2 regions of the Paenibacillus sp. P4_E11 genome follow, and region 2 is predicted to be linked to the other one. Evidence: a T-box and tRNA genes for the amino acid it is inferred to sense, from the RefSeq annotation. Region 2 holds a T-box; the other holds one or more tRNA genes.

Region 1 (6,191 bases), on a different contig from region 2:
TTGATGTTCTGACCGGTCAGCAGGTATGGGAACAGAAGTGGAAGGAGCAGTCAGGGAAGTTCTCTCGCTTATCGAGCGCAAAAGGCGTAGTGGTATTGGAAGAGCGGCAAGATTCGAGTAGCGGATCAGCAGCAGCTTCGCTGCGAGTGCTGCAGGAGAGCTCAGGCAGTCTGCTGTGGGAGAAGAAGCTCTCGGCAGACGAGAAACTGTTGTACGATAATTCCAGCAACCCGTTCTTGATCGTAATCGGCAGCCAATCCATTCGGGCGTATGATCCTCTCTCGGGTCGAATCGTCTGGTCCCGTCAAGCTGTTGTCAAAGATACGACGATCAATAATCAGCTTAAAAGGTACTTGGAGCTTTCCAATTCCGATAACCGAAGCCTAGGCTCCGAGCCGACTTCCAGGTTGTGGTTGCTGTTGGAAGGCGGGTATACATGCCTCGACATAACGAGTGGGGCCGTGATCGCAGTACTGCCTTACGAGCCGGGGAACTTTTACAAAGCCGTGAACGACGACTATATGTTCATCTACAAATCCGATTCACCCGACTATTGGAGGGGAACCACGTTCACAACATCGCTCTATAACCTGAAGCGGCAAACGACCGTATGGCAGACGAATGGCAGAGGCCGATACAGTGCTGTGGCTGGTAATACGCTGTATTATTTGCTGGACGATCGCCCTGTGGCAGTAGAGCTCGCGAGCGGCAAGCAGCTATGGCAATCCCCCTACACGGTGAAGGATCTAGAACGGGACCAGTTCAAGGTCGGGGACAAACAACCGATCGTCGTGAACGATGAACTATGGGTGCCGGGCAGAGAGCAAGTATTCGTGTTCGACCGGCATACCGGAGAGCTGAAAAATAAACTGGGGAACATTGTATTGGGAAGCGCAGCCACTAAAATATTCGACACCGATTACGGTATGCTCAACAAGCTGGATGACGGCCTCTACGTCGGTTCAGCGAACGGCACGTTCCAGAAACTCAAGAGTGAACAATAGATCCATCCACGTGAGGAGTCGCGAATAATGAATAGGTTTAGTGTAAAAGGGGTTGTTACTGTGGCAGCCGGGTGTCTGCTGCTGATCGCGGCCACTGCAGCTGTAGCGTCAGATGCGGTTAGGGTGCTTGTGAACGGGAACAATCAAGAACAAGCGGTGCACATCAACGCACAGGAAGTGCCTGAAGTAACACGGGATCTGGTGATCTCTTGGATCAAGGCTCAAGGACGTGATCAAGTCGACTCCTATTTCTGGGAAGGATTATCGATTCGAACCGCGAATCTGGATCAGGATGACGATCTTGAGGTTGTGGCCGTCATAGATGGGGCCGTTCACCTCGGCACATGGTTCCTATTCGACCGACAGCCTGACGGCCAATATAAGCTGATCGCGGAAACAGATTGGAAGGCGGACCGACTCGTATTGGAGGATCCAATCGAAATCGCGGATAACAAGCTGTTCGAAGTCGTGCAGAGTGATGGGGGCACAGGTGTGCATGTCGAGACCGCCCATCTGTATTACTTGGAGCAAGAGAAGCTAGTAGAAGCTTGGCAGGGTGTATTGGAGGAGAAGACGGCGACGATGGGCGTGTACCGTTCGATCATGGGCGGCTATCGGGTGGACGAAAGTGACTTCCTATTGTATGCTTGGCAAACCGTCACGCTGTTGGAAGAAGACATGGTCACTGTCAAAGGGAAACGTCAAACGGAGATGTCGATCTACGCGTTCGATGGTACTCGATTTACGGCAGTACCGATGAAATAGAAATACCCACTTGTGTTTCGTCCCTGGATGATGTATACTTACATTTCCGGTTCAAATTGGTGATCAACACGCCAATTACACCTTTGCCGCGGGGTGGAGCAGCCCGGTAGCTCGTCGGGCTCATAACCCGAAGGCCGCAGGTTCAAATCCTGCCCCCGCAACCAATTTACCTTCTAGCACATGACAGAACCTCGACGAAATCGTCGAGGTTTTTTTGGTGTTGCGAATGCAATTGGGACTGAAGGTTCCTTCTATGGCTGCAGCTCATCGATCGTCTCATCGACTAATCCGGTCCGCACATTGTACATCTCCAGCACCGGTAACACGAATATTTTGCCATCGCCCATCTCGCCTGTCTGCGCCGTCTTGATAATCGTCTGGATCGTCTCTTGCACCTTGTAGTCGGACACGACGATCTCCATCTTCACCTTATAGTGCAAGTTGACCGTATAGGCTTTGCCGCGATACACACCTGTAGCATTTTTCTGCTGTCCACGTCCTTGTACTTGGGTAACGGTAAAGCCGGTCACCTGAATGTCACGCAACGCCTCAATCACTTCGCGCAGCTTCTCGGGCCGGATAATCGCTTCAATCTTTTTCACACTCGCGCCCCCCTTCTTCCTGTCTCTCCTGCTCATCCTAACTTTCATGTTACTGAAATTACCAAGTCTCTGCAAGGTGGGAGCCTTCCAAATAAGAAAAACCGTCGGYAGCAAGCTCCCAACGGTTATCTCGGTCCAACTATTACTTGCAATACTGCTCGAAAGCTGTTGCCAAATCACGAGCAATCTCATCGGCTGAACGATTCTCGATCTGGTGGCGCTCGATCATATGCACCAATTCCCCATTCTTCATCAGTGCAATCGAAGGGGACGAAGGCGGGTACGGTGCGAAATATTCGCGAGCCTTGGCCGTCGCTTCCTTATCTTGACCCGCAAAAACAGTGTACAAGCGGTCTGGCAATACTTCGTTCTGCAACGCCTTGGCAACGCCTGGACGGCATTGGCCTGCAGCACATCCACAGACAGAGTTCACAACGACGAGCGCGGTTCCCTCACTATCGGCGAACTGTTCCACTACCTCTTCCGGCGTCTTCAGCTCCGTAATCCCCAGACGGGTCAAATCCTCACGCATCGGGGTAATCATATCCCGCATATAAGACTCAAATGACATCGACATTGTCGCTTCACTCCCTCTATTATCTTGAAATTTTCAGATATGAAAATGTATGTTTCTATTCGTATTATACATCTCCATGAAGAAGAAGCAAAGCGTTGTCTACGCTTACCAGCTAACGATTCGGATCGGAATGGCCTTCATCGCCTTCACCTTCTGTTTGTTCCACGCCCTCCTGGTAAGCAACGTCCTTGTCAGGATGCATGAAGGTCGCACCCGTAGCAGACGGTACAATCCCCTGTTCAAAATATTCCCGGTTCGCCTCCGACAAGAAGCCAATGTCCTTGAACGGATGCACCCACTCGTCTCCCGCCATAATAGCAGGATCAGTCGCTGTGGACCAATTGTGCAAGGGCGAGTTGTCCGATTCGTACATATGATCCCCGATGCATACACCATGCTCATTCACGAACGCTTCGCGCGGACCTCTACCTTCCTCAAACTGCGGCAAAAAGTTAATTTCGAACGGGTCCAGGTTATGTGCTTCCTGCTTATCTGATGGCTGCTTATCCATAGTCATACGCATCCCTCCTTCCTTATGTATGAGTCCTTGCCGTATGCAGAGATAAGCGGATCGTTAAGTGGCAGGCCGGTTCGGACCGTTTAGTTTTTTATCATTAGTAGATCGATCTTCTTCACCTTTGTTCGTTGTTGCCTCGTTCTGGCTCTTCTGCTTCTGTTGTTCCAGCGAGTCGCCGTTCTGCTCCGTTGGTTTCATAGCTATCAGCTCCTTTCTCCCCGGTATTATGTGTATTTACAGGAAAAATAACCCCGATCGCAGCCAAACCCAGCCATAGCAGCTGTTGAGCGGTCAAGTAAAGCAGGACCGGTTCACCTGGATTATCGCAAAAAGATACGAGCATGCCACCGATGCCAAGCAGGATTGCCGCCTCCTGAAATATTCGGCCGCTCGCTGCTTCGCCGACCTCTGCCTTCCTCCATAGCCTGAATCCGACTAGCCCGGACACGATAAACATGTAGATGTTCAGTGGATGGAACTGTTCATACCCATATCCGTCTGAGATTCCCCACGGCAAATCGGTTATGCTTCCGTAACGCCAACGCAACAGGGAGTACGCCGCTAACGCAGCAGTAGCTCCATAGGCAAGCAGATCGAGCAGCAGGCGTATGGGTAGTCTCATCTTCCGAGTGCGGTACATAATGAACGCCGTTGCTGCCAGTAAGCCGATACCCACTTCTCGCGCGGCACCGCTCATTAGCAACAACGACATCGGCCGCTGCCAGATCAAGGACGGCGCGAATAGCGCGTGGCCGAACTTCCAGAACAGCAGAACGATGAGCGCGGCATTCAGCATCAGTTCCAGGGCAGGCGCAGCCGCCTCCCCGAACACACGCAGGCGCAGACGAATCGCGCCCCATCCGCACACAAGTGAAGCGATCAGGACAAGCAAAGATTTATTGAGAACGAATGGACCTAGCTGCAATATATCATTCAAGATAGCGGCTCTCCTTTATCAATCTGTTCGGATTCGAATAGCGAAGCAGGCAGGTTACTCCTCAACAAAAAACGACAAGGCAACCGCACTTGTCACGGCTCACGATTGTCGTTTACGATTCCTTACTCTTCACCTGGTTGGTGCGCCACTTGTTATACTCCAGAAACTCCACAAATTGATCCTTCGTCACACCGGACTCCATCGCCTCGCGAACGAGCATGGTCCACTCCGGGTCGAGCTCTTGCTCGTCTATCCGGGGCTGAGGCTGAAAAAAAGTCTGAATCGGGACGTCCAACACCACCGATATTTTCTCGAGAAAGTGAATGGACGGATTCGACTGAATATCCCGCTCGATGCTGCTCAAATAGGACTTGGCCACACCGGCCCGTTCAGCAAGCTCGTTCAAAGACCAACCTTTCTCCGCGCGCAGTTGTTTGACGCGTTGCCCTATCATACCTATATCCCCCTAGATGACCACTGTTATGTATATATAAGGTCTACAAGCATTTTATCAAACATGTGATAATTTTCAATAAAAACACAAAAAGAATTCCTTTCTCCCGCCGACGGAAAAAGGATTCTCAGGGACTTACACTATCTGAACAAAGGGAATGGGCTACGCAAAACAGTCTTTATGATCTTGGGATTCGGAATTTCCGGTTTCTTGAATGAAGTGCCGGACCTCTTCCAAGGGAATCCCCATGCTTTGAGCCGTAGCGATCAAATCGATCCATTCGACATCCAGCTCCGGCTTCGACACCGGTTTTCTTGCATTCATTGCAGGGGCACCTCCGATATCTTTTTCTCAGCGACAAAGGGGCTTGTCTGCTTCATCTCATGAAAAATTAATAGCGGCTGTTATAAGATTCGAGAAAACGAACAGAAATACGGGGGTCATCCAAAACTTGGAATTATTAAGGCCTGACCCACGTCTCCATCCATCCGTTCCGGTCTTGCGAAGCATCATACCCCGTACGAGGGTCGGGCTCCGGACGAATGAAGGCGCTCCACCAGAAAATACCTGAGCCATGCACCCCATTCGGATTGAGGTTCGCATTCGAGGCCCGATCGAGCACCAGCTGCATCCGGGCAAGCTCCAGCCCTTGTGCGGCATTCGCCACATTCTCGATCACGGGGTCGTGATATACCGTCTCATCGTCTGCTACTTTCCGCTCGTAGGCAGGCATCGTCGGGTTCAGTCTCGTCTCTGGATGATCGCTGTTCGCGATAGCGTGCGCATACCGCACGATGGTCGTCTTCCAGAACTGCCGGTACGTATCCGCCGATACTACCTTCGACCCCCAACCCATCTGATCGTACATCATCGGGTTCAGCATATTGAAGATGCCAGCCATCTCGCTAATGTACGCGTCTGACCATACAGCAGGGTCGGCTGGAGTAGCGATCGAATAGATCGCATTGTCGGGTAGATGGGCCCGGACATGCGCCGCGGTAGCAACGAGTACCCGGTCATTCGGCAGGAATCCTTCAATATCGAGCTGAATACCGTCTGCTCGGTACACATTTCCAGCCTCGTTCTGAAGACCCTGGTTCACCAGCTTGTCGGCCACTGCACTCAGATTCGCGTTATAGCGGTCGTTCCCGAAGTTCGGATTGGCTACGCGCTTGCCAAACTTCCATGCATAACGGCTGCCATCATTCACGACTACGATTACTTTCATATCCGACGCGGTTTCACGGGAGATCTGGATCCACCGCGCAAGATGCTGGTACCCTTCCTCCGGCAGCGTCCCGTTGAGCGAATCTTCGCTAGAACGCAATACTCCGA
Region 2 (13,854 bases):
AACATGAAAATGAGATGACGAAGAGAGGCATGAGAAGGTCGCAACCTGCCGACATACTCATGCCTCTTTCTTTTCAACTATGGCAGGTTGCCAAAACTCAGTCTCCGCGATACTTATAAATGCGCAGCACTGGAAGATTGTCTCTTCTTCGAATCAAGCCTGCTCGTTCCAACGAACATCACTGTTACCAAACCTATAATGCCGATACAAATGCTAAGGATAAACCCGTGATTTATAGCTGTTCCAAGCGCCTGTTGAAGAAACGTTCGGATTTGCGGATCTATTTGATCTCCTGCACGCATGAGCAGCTCCGGATTAGCTAAAGTATTGATTTTATCATTCGGAATACCGACTTTAGCAGCTCCATCGGTAATAAGCCTATGCAGGTTGTTATTCACAATCGTTGCCATAATGGAAGCCCCCATAATACCGCCAATACTGCGCCAGAAGCCAACAATGGAAGAACTGACGCCCATATATCGGGGATCAACATTCGCAGCAACCGCGCTCTGTGCAACACTCATCAATGGTCCAACGGCACCAACACCAAGTAATATCATAAGGGCAATCATATACCCGCTAGAAGCATCCGTGCTGACGATAGAAAGCAGCGAGGCTACAACGATCGTCATCAGCATACTGATCAGCATGAGTGTACGGAAAGCGAATTTGGACTGTAAGAAACCAAACAGAATAGCTCCAGCAATTAGTGAAGCCATCATAGGCGTCAATACGCTGTTGGAGTTAGCATGCCCGAGTACCCCGACTGAGAAGCTAGGCAGATATGTAATCGCCGAGAACATAAGAACACCTTGGCAGAAACAAATGATGCTTGTTCCCAACACCATCTTATTCTTGAATATGGTTAGCGGAAGGACAGGTTCAGTCGCTCGCAGCTCTACCAGTATGAATAAAGTACCGATTACAGCTGCTGTTGCGAACAAGCTAATTTCCTGCCAAGAGCTCCAAGCGTAATCTTTGCCACCCCATTCAAGCGCAAGCATTAACGAAACGGTTGTCATGATAAGAAATAGCGTTCCCAAATAATCGATTTTTGGTTTGCGCTCGGAACGGGTTTCCTTCAAGGCAATCATCAATATGATCATAGAGGCCAAGCCGATCGGAACGTTAATGTAGAAATTCCATCTCCAACCCAAATGCTCCGCTATAAAACTGCCCAACTGTGGACCCGCAACGGAAGAAAGACCGAAGATCGCTCCGAATACACCTGACATCTTCGCTGCATCCTTAGGATCGCTGAATATCGTATAAATAATGGTGAAGCTGATCGGAAACAAGGCACCAGAGCCAATCCCTTGAATGACCCGAAACCAGATGAGCTGATCGGCGCTCTGAGCAACTCCACATAACGCAGAACCGATTAGGAACATCCCGATTCCGATCATGTAGAACAACTTTCGCCCGAACAAATCGGACATTTTACCAAACACTAGCATGGTGCTTGTTGACGCTAGCATATAGGCGGTAAATACCCAGCTTATTTTATCAAAAACGTTAAAGTCCTCACTTAGTTTGTTGATGCAGGAAGCAACGATCGTATTATCCAGGGATGACATTAATAAGCCAAGTGCCATCGCAAGAATGATGAGTCCCTTATTGGACCTCGCTAAGTTCATGCTAATTCCTCTCTCTTTGTACGAATTGGTTCCATACTTGCCAATCCTTCTTGGATCGCTTCCAGCTTGGCGTAATATTCTTTGATCCCAATCTGAATGCATATGATCTGTGCTGGATGCATCTCCGCTTTATAGAGCGAATACTTCTCATTTAACTGCTCCAATTGCTTCTGTGCTTGCTGTTGTACTTGCTTCAACCACGCGATAATCTGGTCATCCCCCACATATTTACCAAAGAAAAGCTTCATCAGAAAATCCGACTTTATGGAATCCGACTCCAATGGACTCTGCAAATAGGTGTAGAACTGGCTTCTCCCGCTCTCCGTTATAGTAAATACGTTTTTATTCGGCTTCCCTTCCTGGAGCACACTTTCCTTCGTTAACAATCCCTCCTTCTCCATACGTTGGAGCATGGGATAAATCGTTCCGTAGCTTGAGCTGTAGAAATAAGAGAAAAGCTCCTCGAAGGATTGCTTGATTTCATAACCTGATAACGAACGATTCATAAGCATGCCTAGAATAACATCCTGACTGTTCATAAAGCACCTCTCTTTCATTTATCACAATATGACAAATAGTAATATATCACTCCAGCATATATCGAGTCAATATATAATCGGCAAGGTTGAGCTCACAAAGTTTTCTTTCTTGGATAGCTAAACTATCGGACGACCATAGCCGATAAACATAGGGTACCTTTGTTCTTAGCATCGATTATATAAGAGAAGGGATTGGACTTCATTGATGGACACAGGCTTACAAACATCCGGTAAATCCGGGCGTGCTCAGGGACGCATACGTCGCGCTGTCGTGCAGCTCGTACTGATCTTAACTATGATTATTGGGCCAGGAGCTACAGGAGCATTCGCCGCTGATGAAATATCACGGTTGGTGCTGTCGAAGAACGAGGTTTCCATATCAGTTGGGGACTCCACCAGCTTAACGGCTACGGCCATCTACGTTAGTGGTGCAACGTCGGATGCGACGATTAAGACGGAATGGAATTCTAGCGACCAAGCCGTCGCTACCGTATATTCCGGGACGATCTCGGCCAAGGCAGAAGGAACTGCGATTATTACTGCTACCTATATGGGCAAGACCCAAGTTGTGAATGTGAGCGTCGTCAAGAAGGTTCGCAGCTTGACCAAGAACAAACAAAGCTTGACGCTTCGGGTCGGCTCGTTCGATGATATTACGTTGAGTGCGTCCTATACGGATGGCTCGGTCGGGGACGTAACGACCAAGGCCGAATGGAGCACCGACAATGAACTTGTCGCGGACGTTATTAACGGGAAGGTCACGGCCAAAGGCTCTGGCGAAACGGTCATAACGGCCAAATACGGAGGCAAGACAGTTACGGTTCCTGTAGCGGTTGACGTTGTCCGCCGCTTGGATCCTAACAAGGATAGCATTGACTTGCGCATCAAGGGATTCGATAAGATTGAACTGATCGGGATGTTCGAGGACGGGAAGACTCAGGATGTGGCTGACAAGGCGGAGTGGTCTTCCGATAAACCTGGGGTTGCTGACGCAATCAAGGGAACGATTACCGCTTATGGAGCGGGTCAAGCTACGATCACAGCCCGCTATGGCGGCAAATCGGCAACGATTATCGTCAATGTAGAGACAGTGCGGAAGCTGGAGGCGGACAAGACGGACTTGTTCCTCAAACCGGATGGTTCGTACCAGCTCAAGCTGGATGCTACATATGCGGATAACAAAACCGAAACCGTTACTTCCAAGGCAACATGGAAGAGCAGTGACGAAGCGATTGTAGAGATCGATAATGGGCTCGTGCTGGCGAATTCGATTGGACAAGCCACGATCACAGCTTCTTACGGGAACAAGACGGTTACCATAACGGTCGATTCCGGAGTAGCGAGGAAGCTGGAAGCGAATAAGACTGATCTTCAGCTACGCCGCAACGAAACTGAGCCTGTTATCTTGACCGCCACTTATGCCGATGGCAAGACCGAGGACGTAACTAGCAAGGCGGACTGGTTCTCCGACAATGAGAGCGTAGCTTACGTATCCAAGGGCACAATTCGGACTTATAGCAAGGGTGAAGCGGTCATTACGGCCCAGTACGGAGATAAGACTGTAACGATCCCCGTGCGGGTTGATACCGCGCAAGTGTTGAAGACAGATGTATCCAGACTGGATTTGCGAGCGGGCGACTCCAAGAGGATTAAGTTGACCGTTACTTATGCAGATGGCTCGACGGAAGATGTTACGCAGCTTGCTGATTGGAGCTCAGATAACAGCAAAGCGGCCAGCGTGCACAAAGGCGATGTCAAGGCGATTGGCACCGGAACGGCTGTCATTACAGCTGAGTATGGGGACAAGTCGGTCACTGTTACGGCCAATGTAGAAATTGCCAAGAAACTGGAAGTCGACAAAAGCGATGTGTTCCTCAAAGCGAATGGGACGGCACAGTTGACACTGACAGCGACATATGCAGATGGCAAACCGATTGATGTGACATCGAAGGCTGAGTGGAGCTCAGACGACCGGGATATCGCGGATATCACGTCGGATGGTAAAATCACTGCGTATCAGAACGGTCAGGCGACTATAACCGCTTCTTATGGAGCGAAGACTGTGAATGTCACGGTTGACGTAAGCGTAGCCCGGAAGCTGGATGTTGATAAGAAGTCGGTCTCCTTACGTAAAGGCGACACTTCTAACCTCAAAGTAACGGCGACTTATGCCAATGGAACGTCCGAGGACGTCACGAGCACGGTCGATTGGAGCTCGGACAACGAGCTTGTAGCTACAGCACGTAAAGGAACGGTTCGTGCGCTTGATTCGGGTTCGACTCGTGTGACGGCCAAGTTCGGCGACAAAGTCGTCACCACAACCGTCGATGTCGATCCCGCTACTAAGCTGGAAGCTGACCAACTCAAGTTCGAAATCCAGCCAAGCGATATCGTGAGAGTGAAGTTGACGGCGACTTATGCCGACGAGACTACCGAGGATGTAACCGATAAGGCGGAATGGACGACGAGTAACAGCGCGTTCGCTACCGTAAACGACGGAGTCATTACTGCAGTCGAGCGTGGAGAAGTAACGATCACGGCCAAGTATGGCAAGAAGTCGGTCAAGATCGTCGTTAGCGTAGGGAAGCTGGATACGTTGACGATTAGCGAGAAAACCTTAGTGATGAAGGAAGACGACCGCAAGCAGCTCACGCTAATTGCCAAATACAAGGACGGCACGACGAAGGATGTAACGGATACGGCTGAATGGTCAACCTCATCGGCCACAATTGCCGAAGTATCGAATGGGTTGGTTACCGCGGTTGGAACCGGTAAGGCAACCATCGCAGCCAAGTTCGGTGAGAAAGTGGTCACGACATCGGCCCAGATCGAGGTAGCGGATAAGCTAACAGCGACTTACCGCAGCCTGATCATGCAGAAAGGGCAGAGCTTGCAAGTAGGGCTTACGGCCACATATGCTGATGGTACGACGGAAGATGTAACGGGTAAGGCAACTTGGTCCATCTCGTCCAGTAAGATTGCCGAAGTGGAGAATGGCCTTGTAACGTCAATAGATCGTGGGAAGACGTCTCTAACCGCGAAATACGGAACGAAGACGATTAACATACCGGTGGAAGTAGATTACGCCGTGAAGTTAACCGCGAATGAGAAAGCGTTCGATCTGCAATCGGGAGCATCCGCCCAGATCAAGGTTACTGCGACGTTCTCAGACGGGACTACACGTGATGTAACGAACGAAACGGAATGGACTAGCCGGTCATTCAAAGTTGCAGATGTCTCGGCAACCGGCCTGCTCACCGCGGCAAGCTACGGCAAAACGACGATCACCGCCAAATTCGGCGGCAAATCGTTATCCATTCCCGTTGAAGTGGATACGCTGAAGTATTTGAAATCCAGTGTCAAAACAATCGAGCTTACAGCTGGTAAAAGCTCTGTTGTCGTTCTGACCGCCACTTATAAGAATGGCGTGGAAGGTAACGTGAGCCCTAAGGCGGAGTGGAAAAGCTCAAAAGATACCGTCGCTGATGTGAAGGACGGAACGATCACGGCTTACGAGAAAGGCACGGCATCGATCACGGCCAAATTCGGCGGTAAGAGTGTGACGATTCGAGTGATCGTGAAGTAAGAGACTTAAGCAGCTTGGTTGCGTATAAACTAGGAAACACCTTTCCCATGGAAGATTGCCTTCACTGGGAAAGGTGTTTTGTTGTTTACTCGGTCTCCAGCCGCTCTGCTTGCAGCCGAGCCACTTCATCCTCGATCTGGCTGACCTCAATTCGCGCGAACAATGGCACCGGCGATACCAACGTCTCACCTGAACGGATTTCGATGTAGCTCCAGACTGGCTCGGCGATTCCGAGAAACGATCGGATTCTCCCGCAGGCGAAGGGCAAGAACGGCTCGAGCAGATTGGACAGGTTGGCAATGATCTGCACGCACGTATACAATGTATCTCTGCAATCGGCGGGGTCATCCTTCAGTTGGGACCAGGGCTTGCGCTCATCGAAGTACTTATTCGAACTCCGTACAAAGGTGAATACGGTCTCTAGTGCTTCTTTCAACTTGCTTTCCTCAATAAGCTGCCCCACATGAACGTACAGGTCATTCAATTGATCTCGAATCGTCACATCCACATGTGCGTCAGGTATGCAGCTATCGAACGATTTGACCAGGAACATCAGGTTCCGGTTGACGAAGTTGCCGAATGCTCCTAGAAGCTCACTGTTGTGGCTGTAGATGAACTCCCTCCAGGAGAAATCGGTATCCCGCTTTTCCGGCCCGTTAATGGTTAGGAAGTACCTCACGGAATCGGGATCGTAATGCTCCAGCACATAGGGCACCCACACGGCCCAGTTGCGGCTCGTTGAGAACTTCCTTCCCTCCAATGTCAAATATTCACTCGACACGATGCGATCCGGCAAGTGAAGCTTGCCCTCACCCAACAGGATGGCTGGCCAGATCAGGGTGTGAAAAGGGATGTTATCCTTCCCATGCACATAATAAGCGGTTACGCCTTCCGACCAAAATGGCTCCCAGTCTTTGCCGTTGTCACGCGCCCACTGCTTGCTAGCCGTCCAATAGCCGCAGACCGCTTCCATCCATACGTATATTTTTTTGCCTTCGAAGCCTTCGATTGGAACTTTAACGCCCCAAGGAAGATCCCGGGTGACAGCACGATCATGCAATCCTTCGTCCAAATACCTGCGCGTCAAATGCTCCGCATTCTCTCTCCAACCAACCGCCTGCTTGAGGGTACGATCCAGTACTTCCTGAAGCTTAGACAACGCAAGAAAAAAGTGCTCCGTATGCCGGGTGGTCGGACTGTTGCCGCACAGCTTGCACGTCTTGTCAATCAGATCGACCGGGTCGAGCAGGGCCGAGCAACCATCGCATTGATCTCCCCGTGCTGCTTGACCGCAGTGAGGACACTGACCCTCCACATAACGGTCGGGAAGGAATCGGTCACAAGTCTCACAATACGTCTGCTCCACGGACTTCCGGTATAAGCTCCCGTTCTCCACCAACTGAACGAATAACTGCTGTACCGCTTCGTGGTGGAACGGATCGTCTGTCCGGGTGTAGAGGTCATAGGAGAACCCCAGCTTTTCGAAGCATTGAACAAACTCTTGATGGTAGCGATCAGCAATTACACGGGGAGACACACCCTCTCGTTCGGCTTGGATCGCAATCGGCGTACCATGGCAATCGCTTCCCGATACGTACAGCACCTCTTCACCTTTAACCCGATAATACCGAGCCAGAATATCTCCCGGCAGCAAACTTGCCACCCGGCCCAAATGCAGCGATCCGTTCGCATACGGCCACGCCCCGCCAATAAAAATAGTCATGTGGTTCATCCTCCTAATGTGTATGGAAACAACAAAAAAAGCCCCCGTCCCCAGAAAGGACGAGAGCTGTATGCTCACGTGTTACCACCTCAATTCGCTCATGCCTCGCAGCATGAACCTCTTCAAGTACGACGTTTGCCTAAGAAGGCAGACGGTTATACTCTAGCTCTATAACGGGAGCGCCCGTTGCAGCCTACTTCCTGTTTGATTCAGGGTTCGATGCACAGCTTAGAGACCATGTTCGTCGGACGTTTCTTTACTCCTTTTCACCTGCCGGAGCTCTCTGTACAAAGAAAGGATCCCACTACTCTTTCTCTTCGTCGCATTTGTGTGTATTTCATTAATATCCTATTATATCCAGCTTCAGCGTGATGTGCAAGGGTGCACTTCACCAACTGCTGCAATTGTACCAATGCTGCCATATCCGACTCATCCCCGATGATGACGTCATTAGGCGATTATGGTACGATAGAACAATAATGCTCGTATAGTTGCTTAAGCAGAATGGATGCTGACTCGACGTCAGCTGGAATACGGATGGAGGAGTGAACCGACAATGAGCGAATTGAATAGCGTCTTAGAACGGGCGGTTGCAGGTGAGCGGCTTAGCTTAGAGGATGGACTGGAGCTGTACGCTTCGAACGAAATCGAGAAGATCGGCCACGCCGCCAATCAGATTATGAAGAAATGGCATCCGGACCCGATTACGACTTTTGTTATCGGCCGCAATGTGAATTATACGAATATATGCGATGTGTATTGCCGGTTTTGTGCATTCTACAGACCACCTGGGTCCAAAGAAGGGTACGTACTGCCGGATGAAGTGATTTTCAAGAAAATTCAGGAAACAATTGATGTAGGTGGAACCGAGATTCTCATGCAGGGCGGAACGAATCCGGACTTGCCGTTCAGCTATTATACGAATTTGTTGAGGGAAATTAAGAAGCGGTTCCAGATTACGATGCACTCGTTCTCTCCGGCAGAAATTTGGAAGATGAAGGACGTCTCTGAGGGGTTATCCCTGGAAGAGGTCATCCGCCAGTTGCACGAAGCGGGTCTGGATTCACTGCCTGGCGGCGGCGCGGAAATTCTGGATGACCGGACCCGCCGGAAGATTAGCCGGCAGAAGGGCTCGTGGACCGAGTGGATCGAAGTGATGACAACGGCCCACAAGATCGGGATGAACACGACGGGCACGATGGTGATCGGCTTCGGTGAATCGATGGAGGAGCGAGTGCTGCACATGCTTCGCATCCGTGATGCACAGGATGAATGCATCCGCAATGGCTATCCGTCGAAGGGCTTCCTCGCATTCATCCCGTGGACGTTCCAACCGGACAACACGAACTTGAAGGGCGAGAAGCTAGGCCCGGCGGAATACCTCAAGACGTTGGCGATCAGCCGACTTATGTTCGACAACATCCCGAACTTCCAATCGTCTTGGGTGACGATGGGACCGGAAGTCGGCAAGCTCTCGCTGTCGTATGGTTGCAACGATTTTGGCAGTACGATGATCGAAGAGAACGTAGTATCGGCGGCGGGAACAACGCACAAGGTGACGATCACCTCGACGTTGCAACTGATCCGCGAAGCGGGTAAGATTCCGGCGCAGCGCAACACGCGCTACGATATATTGAAAGTGTTCGACGACGAGAATGCCTCGGTGGACAAAGATTTCGTCATGCAGAACTAATTGTATAATGATGACATACATGAGCCTGAAGCGGAGTGAATTCCCGTTTCAGGCTTTTTCAACTAATTAGCTAGAACATACGTACGAATCCTGCAAAAGTACATGATTTTTGATCCGTTTGTATCCAAAAGTGGACAGGGGGGGGAGAAAATCCTGCACTATTGCATCATTTCGGAATTCGAAGAGGCCTCATGGAAGACGTAACGCCTTATTAATGCCACATTCCCGCTCTCTCATTTGTTTCTGAGAATGTCGCCACTAGGAGCGATCATTGAACCTTCACAGCAAACGCATATAGTGCGTTGCCTTTTCGCCATTCCGCGTGTATGGAGTACAAGTAGGTGCCTTTCTCAGCGGGTAGTTTGAACGTTTTCGACTTCAACTCCACTTGGCTGATTTCGTCACGACCTTCCCATTGAGACAAAACCATTTTTTTCGGGTTGCTGCCGAAGGATAGTTTCAGTTCAGTCCCGGGAGGGAGAACAGCTGCATCTTCGTCGATCTTCACCATGTCAGATGGACCCGGTGAATCGGCAATGACATGTCCGGCTAAGAACCTCCAACTGTACCCGCCGCGTTCAACGTGAACCTCCTGCTTCCCAGCCTTGATGGTAAGCATAGGAGGGCGATCACCACAGCCGGCAACGAGCAGGAGCATAAGCAAAGAGACAAACAGAAGAGCAAGTCCGAACGTTTTTGTCATAACCTGACACCGCCATTTCAAATGGTAACTAACGGGAGGATTCTATGATGGATAGACGTGACGGACTTGCTGTAGGTTGCAGTTATGTAGTGTGGTCTTCGTGCGAAAAGGGGAGCTCAGTCTTTCCTGCGCCCGATGTACAGAATATGCGAGGAAGTAGCTAGCAGATAAGGGCTTGCAGCAGACTCCAGAACCCAATTCATCACTTGTTCATACTCTTCTTCTCCGCGTGATCTCCAATAGTCCCACTGCTCAGGCTTCATCGCACCAGCGATGCTGCCGGAACTGATCAACTGGGACTGCTCGAACCCATGCGCTTCCATGAATGGTGCGATGTCTTCGATGTTGTAGTAATATGCACCGGTAAAGCGGCCGGTATCGCTATGGTCGAACGTTCCGGTGTCCAGGAATCGAGAGATGCCGGCGACCGTGTTGTTCGGCTTCCAGTGCTCGGGATAGAGTAACGAGGTCGTCAGAAACCGAAGCTTGGACATGAACGCCACGAATACAGGCGCACCGGGCTTCGTCACCCGATGTAGCTCTTGAATTGCTCGGACTCGGTCTGATTCGGTCTGCAGGTGATACATCGGACCGAGCATAAGCGAACCGTCGAACTGCTCGTCGCCGAACCGGCTCAAGTTCCGTGCGTCTGCGGGATAGAAGCCTTGGAAGCGATTCGCCAGCTGCAGCTCCTGCGCCTTGCTGCTTGCCTGCTCCACGAGACGGGGGGTCAAGTCCGTTAAGGTCAGATCGTACCCCAATGCGGCCAACTGCATGGCGTATTTCCCCGGACCAGCCCCGTTATCTAGCACGTGGCCGGACGACGGCAAATACTTGCGTATGTAATGGCTGTTCACAAGAAACTCAATAGGTTCGCGATCAAGCCGTCCCCACTCGTCGAACTGGTTATAATACTGAATGATGGATTCCATACAAGTCCCCTCTTCTAGAAAGTAATTTCTCGCTATTATATCTGAATAGAGCGAAAAATCAACTTATTTTTATTTGGGTTAGAGGGGGCTATTCTTTCTGCTGATAGAAGAGTGTTCCGTCTGGTTGATGCTCGGCATAAAATACATGCTCGGGATTCAAGTTCTGTAGCTTGCGTCTCAACCAGTTATGGTCCAGACCCAAATTCGTCAAGTTTTTTTCCATAATCCGACCGTCCACGATCAGTTCTGTTGGGAGATTGTTCAGAGGCTGAACAGGCAAGTTCATGTCTTTGCGGGTTGGCGATTGCTCTTCCTGATTTTTCAGCAGGCTCAGCTTCCCATTAGGCTCCATAATGGCGTAATCCACTTCCTTGATCGAGAAGGTACCTCGTTCCCGAAGCAGCATATTGAGGTCATCCAGATTCATTCTTAATCGGCTGATGGCCTTTTCCTGAAGAAGCCCATTCTTAATAACGATAGTAGGTTGACCGTCGATGGCGACGCGCAAACTTGAAAATTTCAGACTGATATATCCAACCGCTATTGTAAGCAAAGCCCACCAGATCAAGCTAATGAAACCGTTCCAATAGGGGGTTTCACTTTCACTTGCTATGTCAGCCGCGATACCGCCGATTGTAATCCCAGTTACATAGTTGAAAAAAGTAAGTTGACTCATTTGCTTCTTGCCCATAATCCGGGTCATGACCAGCAACGCTATAAAGGCGCCCGTGCTTCGCATAATCATTTCGACAAAATTAACGTTGCCCATAAACGGAAATCCCCTTCCTCTTCCGGGAAATTTCAATACGAGAGGTTCATTGGAATCTAGTATATCCTTGTTAATCCAAGATGAACCGAACTCGGAGACCCAGTAGGGGCATTAGGATAACTTAGCTGAGGAGTTATACGATTCAGCGTAATCGCGGCTTCTCCGCGATCAGAAATCGATAGCCGCCTTCGTAGGCTTCTTGCTGCAGCACATGGCCGTACTTATCCGCCCACGTCCCATCGAGCCAATCTTCGCTTAGCCGCTTCACCAGCGGTTGTAGCACTTCTGCTGGCGCTTTCGCGAGCGGCGATGTGTTGGCTTGAAACGCCGCATCCAGATACAGGGCTGGCCGCCTCCAGGCGGACAAGAAGAATCCGTCCTCGATGTCGTGTGGGACGAGAAACGGCACGACGCGCACGGTATCCGCCGAGAGGAGCAGCCCGTCAGCCAGCAGTCCCGTGACCTCTGCGATCGGCTTGTATACCGGATACGAACGCTCGAGAATGGGCGCCAAGTAATCGCGGAACCAGCAATCGTCGGAGCAGAGCCTTGGGTCTGCGGCGAAGATCACGATACGTCCGCCGGGCTTCAGCACCCGGCTCATCTCGCGGAAACCGGCCGCCAAGTCCGTGAAATGATGTGTAGCCAATGTGGAAATGACCGCATCCGCACAGCAGTCCGCTAACGGCAGTGCTTCTGCCGTGCCTTCCAGCCAGTGCAGATTAGCGTGGCGGTTCCCTTGTGCGCGCATGACTTGTGACGGCTCAACAGCTGTCACCTGATAGCCTCGTTCGGCGAGCGTACAGCTGTAGTTACCGGTGCCGGCACCAACATCTACGATCGTCGCACCGACGGGAAGCTCTAGTGCGTCTATCAGGTGCTGCACGATTCTTGGGTCGGCGTGGCGGGTGGAGCGATAGGTCGTACCGATAGTATCATAGTGGGCTACTGGCTTGTTCATTGCGTTTCATCTCCAATTATATTTTTTGACCATCATAACAACTTTCCCTATTCGCATCCATCCTTTTCTTTTGCGACGAGTGGTCAACAAGATCATTGTACGAGTCTATCAAGTGTGCTACACTCTCATCACTTGCAAGAGAAGGCCTTGATCCGAGTATAGGGGAAATCAGCAGCTCCAGCAGGGGCCGGAGAGTCAGGTGGACGTATGATTATTCATAAAAACGGTTGGGTGCATCGGCAACTGCGCCGGGTAACAGATGCGCTGGCGAAGGCCGAGGAGCAGCAAAAACTATATCGGATCGCACTCGAAAGCGCCTATGAGGGCATTGTTGTGGCTGATCGGAATGGATATGTGTTGGATGTGAACGTGACCTACGCTTCCTTTATCGAGCGGGAAAGAGCGGAGCTGATCGGGAAGCACGTAACCGAGGTGATCGAGAATACAAGGCTGCACATCATCGCCAAGACAGGGAAGGCTGAATTCGGGGAGCTGCAAAAAATACGCGGACACTGGATGATCGCGAACCGGATTCCCGTATTTAGCGAGGGCGAGCTGATTGCCGTTGTAGGCAAAATCATGTTCCAAGACATCGACAAGCTGTTTGAGATGAATGCGAAATACAAGGAGATCAAATCTTTTCTGCGATCCAGTGAGCAGATTGAACGGCCTGCTTTTGCAGCCAAGTATCGGTTGCATCACATTACGGCTGTCAGCCGTACGATGACTGAATTGAAGTCGATGGCGGAGAAAGTGGCGGGTTCGAACAGTACGGTACTCCTCACGGGTGAAAGCGGGACAGGCAAGGAGTTGTTCGCCCATGCGATCCATCAGTTGAGCGGAAGATTCTATGGACCGTTCGTAACTGTCAATTGTGCAGCTGTACCGGAGACGCTGTTCGAGTCGGAGATGTTCGGGTACAAGGAAGGTTCCTTCACGGGGGCTAAGAAGTCAGGCAAACCTGGGAAGTTCGCGCTGGCGCACAAAGGGACGATCTTCCTCGACGAGATCGGGGAGCTATCACTCGGCATGCAGGCCAAGCTGCTCCGGGTGCTGCAGGAGAAGGAGATTGAGCCGGTGGGTGGTACGCCTGAAGCGGTAGACATTCGGGTTATCGTCGCGACGAACCGCAGTCTTGAGCGGATGGTAGAAGAGGGGACATTTCGACGCGACCTGTATTATCGGTTGCACGTAGTCGAGCTCTCGATCCCGCCTCTGAGGGAAAGGCCGGAAGACATTCCGCCATTGTGCAAAGAGCTGCTGCATGACATACAGCCGACTGTACCGGGCAACGATGGCGCGGTCACGATT

What was found. The T-box of region 2 lies ahead of metG (methionine--tRNA ligase). A T-box ahead of a tRNA ligase gene usually reads a tRNA of that ligase, here a tRNA-Met.
Region 1: it has a tRNA-Met gene. The T-box ahead of metG (methionine--tRNA ligase) is inferred to sense a tRNA for this amino acid. The anticodon was not compared.

Annotation. Positions count from the first base shown of each region.
Region 1 covers NZ_JBFUIX010000002.1:39,849-46,039, forward strand. Annotated here, with positions in the region: gene AC1DWB_RS01125 (outer membrane protein assembly factor BamB family protein) at 1-1,004, shown strand, start outside; gene AC1DWB_RS01130 (hypothetical protein) at 1,032-1,769, shown strand; tRNA gene AC1DWB_RS01135 (tRNA-Met) at 1,857-1,933, shown strand; gene AC1DWB_RS01140 (P-II family nitrogen regulator) at 2,021-2,371, opposite strand; gene AC1DWB_RS01145 (BrxA/BrxB family bacilliredoxin) at 2,514-2,948, opposite strand; gene AC1DWB_RS01150 (DUF3905 domain-containing protein) at 3,061-3,465, opposite strand; gene AC1DWB_RS01155 (hypothetical protein) at 3,581-4,402, opposite strand; gene AC1DWB_RS01160 (helix-turn-helix domain-containing protein) at 4,515-4,856, opposite strand; gene AC1DWB_RS01165 (anti-repressor SinI family protein) at 5,019-5,180, opposite strand; gene AC1DWB_RS01170 (hypothetical protein) at 5,317-6,191, opposite strand, start outside.
Region 2 covers NZ_JBFUIX010000007.1:46,527-60,380, forward strand. Annotated here, with positions in the region: gene AC1DWB_RS04890 (hypothetical protein) at 1-7, shown strand, start outside; gene AC1DWB_RS04895 (DHA2 family efflux MFS transporter permease subunit) at 114-1,637, opposite strand; gene AC1DWB_RS04900 (PadR family transcriptional regulator) at 1,634-2,176, opposite strand; gene AC1DWB_RS04905 (Ig-like domain-containing protein) at 2,382-5,762, shown strand; gene metG (methionine--tRNA ligase) at 5,848-7,485, opposite strand; T-box leader at 7,538-7,815, opposite strand; gene mqnC (cyclic dehypoxanthinyl futalosine synthase) at 8,042-9,178, shown strand; gene AC1DWB_RS04920 (hypothetical protein) at 9,447-9,881, opposite strand; gene AC1DWB_RS04925 (class I SAM-dependent methyltransferase) at 9,998-10,813, opposite strand; gene AC1DWB_RS04930 (DUF421 domain-containing protein) at 10,902-11,582, opposite strand; gene AC1DWB_RS04935 (class I SAM-dependent methyltransferase) at 11,725-12,543, opposite strand; gene AC1DWB_RS04940 (sigma-54 interaction domain-containing protein) at 12,751-13,854, shown strand, end outside.